Regions from separate parts of the Cupriavidus nantongensis genome, predicted to be linked through region 1. Evidence: riboswitches for the same ligand, from Rfam matches in the RefSeq annotation. Region 1 holds a riboswitch; the other holds the start of a gene.
The links. A riboswitch is a leader RNA that binds a small molecule or an ion and turns the genes downstream of it on or off. The one in region 1 is predicted to bind glycine.
Positions count from the first base shown of each region.

Region 1 (3,401 bases):
CAACGAGGGTGGAAAGACCGGTCTGACGAGGGGAACCGGCCAGCCTTGCGGCTGCCTCGCTTGGCCCGCCATGGGAACCATGCGATCACACAGGCGTTGCTTGCTGCAAGAGCAACGCCTGCCCTCGGTCAGACATCCGGGCTTTCCACACCCGATCATCGGTGGTCCGATGACACCACCAGTATTTCGCGTAGCTACCGGGGAATCGATGAGAGATATCGCATTTCCAGGGGCGCGCGAAGTTTGGATCCGGGCAACGGATCTAGAAATCGCAGACTCTTGAAAATGCGCGTGCGGGAATCAGGCTTGGGCAGGCGCCAGGGCCGCGCCAGGCACCATCGCCGGCGCACTCCCCATTGCCTGGTCCACAACCCCCGCCACCATGTCCGCCGTCACTGCCGACAAGGTCCACCCCAAATGCCCGTGCCCGGTGTTGTAGAAGATGCAGGCCGCTCGCCCGCGTCCTACGCGCGGCAGCATGTCGGGCAGCATCGGCCGCAGGCCGGCCCATGGCACCACGCTGCGCGTGCTGACGCCGGGGAAGCACTGCTGCACCCAGTCCACCAGCGGGCGGATGCGGTCGGCGCGGATATCGCGGTTGGTGCCGTTGAACTCGGCGGTGCCGGCAACGCGGAAGCGGTCGTCGCCGAGGCGGCTGGTGACCAGCTTGGTTTCGTCGTCGAGCAGGCTGACCGTCGGGGCGGCGGCGCGGCTGGCGTCATCGGTCAGGTTGACGGTGATCGAATAGCCCTTGACCGGATAGATGTTGACGCGGTCGCCCAGCGCGGCGGCCAGTGCGCGGCTGGCGGTGCCGGCGCAGATCACGGCGCCGTCGAAGGTGGCAGTGGTGCTGTCGTTGCCATCCTGTACGGTGATGGTGGCGCGCCGGCCGTCGGTCTTGACCGCGCGCACGTCCTGGCCGTACATGCAGCGCACGCCCAGGCGCGCGGCGGCGGCGGCCAGTCCGCTGGTGAACTTGTGGATGTCGCCGGTCGAATCGCTCTCGGTGAAGTAGCCGCCGTAGTAGGAGCCCGCCAGTGTCGGCTCGATCGTGCGCATCTCCTGCGGGGTCACCGCGCGCCGCTCGAGCCCGCCTTGCGCCAGCAGCGCCGAGACGCGGCCGGCATGCTCGAAGCCGGCGCGGTCGCGGTAGATATGGAGGATGCCGGCGCGCTTCAGGTCGAAGTCGATGCCTTCCTGCGCCGCCCACGCAAACAGGTGCTCGCGTGCAGCGATGGCCAGGCGCGCGGTCTCGATGGTGTTGCGGCGGTAGTGGGGAATCGACGCGATGAACTCGGCGAACCACGACAGCTTGTGCCAGCTGGGCCGGGGATTGACCAGCAGCGGCGCATCGTTGCGCAGCATCCACTTCATCCCCTTGACGATGGTGGACCAGTGGGTCCAGACCTCGGCGTTGGAGGCGGACAGTTGCCCGCCGTTTGCGAACGAGGTCTCCATGGCGGCATAGCGGTGCCGTTCGTACAGGGTGACGGAGAATCCGCGCCGGGCCAGCGCGTAGGCCGTGGTGACACCAGTGATGCCACCGCCGATAACAGCGATTGTCTTCATGATCTGCAGGTTCCGGGAACGTCGGGGGGTGGAGTCCGCACGCAACATGCGTGGAGGACGCCCCCTCTGTTCTGGACCTGAGAGATTCACGACGCCTTGCCGCGGGGCGGGCGCGCTTGCTCCTTCGGTATGCCGGGCGGACGATGGCGTCCGGCATTCTTCAGAGTGCACTGACGGGTGATGCCGGTCCTTTTGCCTGAGAGTTTCCGGGGCGGTTGCTCCTTCGGCGCCGTGCGCGGCGGGCGCCGCGACAGTCTCTCCCTGCATCACGCTGGCTTGACGCCAGTCGGGGCAATGTAGTGACAAGGCCCCGTATTGGATATGCGGGTTAACACGGATACAAGCGGAAATGGCCGCGCCGGCCGCGTCGCTATGTCGCATCGGCCAGCGCCGCCAGGCCCCATAAAATGTCAGCGCTCGCTCTCAGAAAGATGCGGGAGGGTGCGCCTGCTGCCGCGCAGGCCAGCGAGCCAGAACAAGACAAAAAGCAAGGTATTCAGTGAAGAAAAATCGCATTGCACTGGCCGTCTCGGCAGTGCTGATGGGCCCTGCCGTGGCCGCCGCGCAGGCAGTGGAGGCTCCCGCGTCGTTGCCGGAGGTGGTGGTATCGGCCGGACCCGACCGCGGCGAGGTGCCGGCGGTGCCGCCCAACACGCCGGCGCCGGCGTATGGCATCAGCAGCACGCGCATGGCCGACTTCAACGTGGTCAATACCGAAGACGCGCTCAAGTACGCGCCCAACCTCGCCGTGCGCAAGCGCTTTATCGGCGATATGAATTCGATCATCTCGGTGCGCAGCACCAGCTCGCGCCAGTCGGCGCGCGGGCTGGTCTATGCGGATGGCCTGCTGCTGTCCAACCTGCTTGGTTCGGACTACAGCTTCCCGCCGCGCTGGTCGCTGGTCAATGCCGCCGAGATCGAGCGCATGGACGTGCTGTACGGCCCGTATTCGGCGCTGTATCCCGGCAATTCGCTGGGCGCGACGGTGCTGATCACCACGCGCACGCCGCAGAAGTTCGAGGGTGACGCCAGCGTGCAGCTGTTCACACAGCGCTTCAACCTGTACGGCACCCACGATAACTTCAACGGGGTGCATGCCAACGCCTACGTGGGCGATCGCGTCGGCGCGTTCTCGTGGCTGGTCAGCGTGGACCGGCAGGACAGCAAGAGCCAGCCGCTGAGCTTCTACACCGCATCGCGCTCGACGCGGCCCGCGGGCGCGGCGGACACGCCGGTGTCCGGCGCCTATTTCGACCGGGACCAGAGCGGGCGCGACCGCGTGGTGATGGGGGTGAACAGCGAGGGCGTCACGCACACCGTGCAGGACCAGCTCAAGCTCAAGCTCGGCTACGACATCACCAGCACGCTGCAGGCGCAGTTCACCGCCGCCTACTGGCAGCAGGACCGCTCCAGCACCACCGGCAGCTACCTGCGCGATGCCAATGGCAATGTCGTATCCAGCGGCCCGGTCAATATCGGCGGCTACCAGTACGTGATTCCGGCCAACGCCTTTGCGCCCGGCAATGGCGAGGATGCGCGCTGGCTGTACGGCCTGTCGCTGCGCACGCGCAACCAGACGGGGTGGAACTTTTCCGGCGTGGCGTCGCTGTTCGATGTCAGCAAGGACGTGAGCCGCAGCGCCAGCACCGTCGGCAACGGACCGGGCACTGTGACGTATGGCGACGGCACCGGCTGGCGCACGCTCGACCTGAAGGCCGACTACCGCCCGGAGCGCCTGCAGGGCGGGCACTGGATCACCTTCGGCTACCACTATGACAACTACCGGCTGAGCAATACCACCTACAACACCTCGGACTGGCGCGCGGCCACCA
Region 1 is NZ_CP014845.1:269,230-272,630, forward strand. It holds gene A2G96_RS22570 (D-amino acid dehydrogenase) at 301-1,569, opposite strand; glycine riboswitch at 1,626-1,743, opposite strand; glycine riboswitch at 1,744-1,842, opposite strand; gene A2G96_RS22575 (TonB-dependent receptor) at 2,111-3,401, shown strand, end outside.

Region 2 (3,401 bases), on a different contig from region 1:
GGGCTGGTACGGCGTGTAGGCGGTGTACCAGGCCGGGTTCTCGAAGATATTGCGCAGGATGACGCCGGGCGTGATGGTGTTGAAGTAGCCCTGGCCGATAAAGCTCTTCAGCACCTTGTTCTTGCCGGCCAGCGCGCGCAGCTTTGCCAGCGCGGCCTCTTCGCTCAGCGGCTCGGTGAACTCGCCCATCGGCATGCCGTCGCGGCGGCGGATGGCGGCGGGGATGACGGCGTCGATCAGCGCGGCGCGGCTGTCATAGCCGAGCACCTTCAGCATGTGCTGCTGCTCGGGGGTATCGGGGCCGATATGGCGGGCGGCGAAGGCGTCGCGCGCCTCCAGTTCGGCCAGCGTGGGCCGGTTCACTTGGGCGGCTTTCATGGGCAGCGGGGCGTTCATGGGCAAGAACCTCGTGGGAAGCGCTGCGGCAGGTGGTCAGCCGTGCCGCGGCGCTGCAATTTCGCTTGTCATTCCCGCCTGCGCGGGAATGACGAAAATCAGGCGCCGACGCTGGCCTTGTAGGCGTCGGCCGACATCAGGCCGTTGACGTCGTCGCCATTGGCCGGCTTGAGCTTGAACAGCCACGCGTCGAAGGCGTTGGCGTTGACGCTTTCCGGCGCCGCGGTGGCGGCCTCGTTGACGGCGATCACTTCGCCGGCCACGGGTGCGTAGATGTCGGAAGCGGCCTTCACCGATTCCACCACGGCCAGCGCGTCGCCGGCACCGACCGACTTGCCCACTTCGGGCAGTTCCAGGAAGACGATGTCGCCGAGCGCATCCTGTGCGTGGTCGGTGATGCCGATGGTGAGCGTGCCGTCGGCTTCGACGCGCACCCACTCATGCGACTCGGTGTACTTGAGGTCAGCGGGGAAATTCATGAAGGTTCTCCGGATTCAGATCTGTTTCTTGTTTGGGTGATGCCTGCCCGGCAACGCTGCCGGCAGGCGAGGGCGACCGTTGGGTGAGCGGGGGCTTTCCCTTAGCTCACGAGTGCCTTGCCATGACGCACAAACGGCAGTTTAACCACAGTCGCGTTGAGTTTGCGGTCGCGGATCTCCACCTGCACGGTGTCGCCCACGTTCACGCCCACGGGCAGGCGCGCGAACGCGATCGATTGCGACAGCGTGGGGCTGAAGGTGCCGCTGGTGATTTCGCCGTCACCGGCGGGAGTAATGACTTTCTGGTGGGCACGCAGCACGCCGCCCTTGTCACGGAGGATCAGGCCGAGGAACTGCTGGCGCGATCCGGCCGCGGCCAGCGCCGCCTTGCCGGTAAAGTCGCGCTCGCTCTGCAGGTCGACCGTCCACGCCAGGCCCGCGTCCAGCGGCGAGACCTTGATATCCATGTCCTGGCCGTACAGGTTCATGCCGGCTTCCAGGCGCAGCGTGTCGCGCGCACCCAGGCCGGCCGGGCGCACGCCCGCGGCATTCAGTTTTTCCCACAGGCCGGCGACGCTGGCGGCCGGCACCACCAGCTCGAAGCCGTCTTCGCCGGTGTAGCCGGTGCGCGCCACCATCACTTCGCCGAGGGCGGGATCCTGCACCACCACGGCGTTGAACGGCTTGAGCGCATCGGAAGGCTGGGTCGACGGGAAGGTGCTCCACACCTTGGCGCGGGCGTTGGGCCCCTGCACCGCGACGATCGCCAGCGGCTCCACGCCGGCGGGCGCAACGTCCTCGCGGCGCGGCGTGATGGTCACGCCGCTGCCAGTGGCGTCGTTGCGGGCGCGGATCCAGTCGATATCGCCCACCGCGGTGCCGGCGTTGACTACCAGGCGGAAACGGTCCTCGGCAAAGAAATAGACGATCAGGTCGTCGATGACGCCGCCGTTCTCGTCGAGCATGCAGGAATAGAGCGCCTTGCCGGGCGTCTGCAGCTTGTCGACGTTGTTGGCCAGCAGGCCGCGCAGGAAGCTGCGGGTGTTGGCACCGGCGAGGTCGACCACACACATGTGCGAGACGTCGAACATGCCGGCATCGTTGCGCACCGCATGGTGCTCTTCGATCTGCGAGCCGTAGTTGACCGGCATGTCCCAGCCGCCGAAGTCGACCATGCGGGCGCCGAGGGCGCGGTGGATAGCGTTGAGGGGCGTGGCCTGGAGCGTCATGGAATCCTCGGGGGCAGTCTCGGTTGGCGAAAACAAAAAAGGGCCATCCGCCGCAACCATCGCTATGCCAATATGGCAAGCGATCCGCTGCGGCGGATGACCCCTCTGTCCTCGATACCTGAGAGATTACGAGGCGGATCCGGTGGATCCCATCCTCGCGCGCCCCTTCGGTGGGCACGCTCGCCACGAATGGCGGGTGCCGCTCTCCAGAGTGCGGCATGCATCGTGTGCATGTTGCATGCCGATCCGACCGGTCCGTGGTGCCTGAGAGTTTTCGGGTGATACCCCTTCGGCGGCGCAGGCGATGCGCGCTCTCCCGGTCGGATGCGCGCAATGTACGGGAGGGCCCGGTCTTTGTCAAACCACGGCAAAAGGGCCCGTACCCGCCGCTGCGCGCCCGGGCTTTACTTCTTCTTGTCGTCGGTGACGACGTTGCCGATCACGCCGCCCACGGCCGCGCCGCCCAGCGTACCCAGCGCGCTGCCATCGGTCAGGATGGCACCGCCGACCGCGCCGGCACCCGCGCCGATGGCAGTGTTACGTTGTTTCGGGGTCATGTCCGCGCAACCGGCAAAGGCCGCGACCGTCATGCCGATCAGGGTCACCTTGGTCAAAGTTTGCAGGGTTTTCATTGTTGGCTCCGATGTGATGATTCATGCATGCCCAGGCGATCCGGCGGACCGGGGGACACACTGTTTAGAGTGTCGCGTTATGCCATTGGCTCCGCGCTTTACGAAGTGTTACGCCAGTGACACAGCCCGGCCCGCGCGCGCGGCTTGCGCTGACTGACCCGTCGCGGCGCGCGTGTTAACATCGGCAGCTTTGCCGCACGCCCGGGTGACGGGATGCCGGCATTTCCCCGTTTTTCTGTCGATTCGCTGCCGCCCCCGAACACCTGCCCCGCATGACCCATGGCCTGAACCCCGCCCAATCCGAAGCCGTCCGCTACCTGGACGGGCCTTGCCTGGTGCTGGCCGGCGCGGGCTCCGGCAAGACCCGGGTGATCACGCAGAAGATCGCGCATCTGATCGAGGACAAGGGCTTCGAGCCGCGCCATATCGCCGCCGTAACGTTTACCAACAAGGCGGCCAAGGAAATGCAGGAGCGCATCGCCAAGCTGATGGAGGGCAAGACCACGCGCGAGGGCAAGCGCATTCCGCTCAGGCAGCTGACGGTCTGTACCTTCCACTCGCTGGGCGTGCAGATCCTGCGCATGGAAGCCGAGCACGTCGGCCTGAAGCCGCAGTTCTCGATCATGGATTCGGACGACTGCTTCGGCCTGATCCAGGAGCAGCTC
Region 2 is NZ_CP014844.1:107,160-110,560, reverse strand. It holds gene gcvP (aminomethyl-transferring glycine dehydrogenase) at 1-396, opposite strand, end outside; gene gcvH (glycine cleavage system protein GcvH) at 495-875, opposite strand; gene gcvT (glycine cleavage system aminomethyltransferase GcvT) at 977-2,104, opposite strand; glycine riboswitch at 2,200-2,324, opposite strand; glycine riboswitch at 2,346-2,433, opposite strand; gene A2G96_RS00515 (glycine zipper 2TM domain-containing protein) at 2,509-2,736, opposite strand; gene A2G96_RS00510 (UvrD-helicase domain-containing protein) at 3,009-3,401, shown strand, end outside.
Region 2: it holds a riboswitch for glycine, as region 1 does, so the genes downstream of both, gcvT (glycine cleavage system aminomethyltransferase GcvT) here and A2G96_RS22570 (D-amino acid dehydrogenase) in region 1, are expected to answer to the same signal.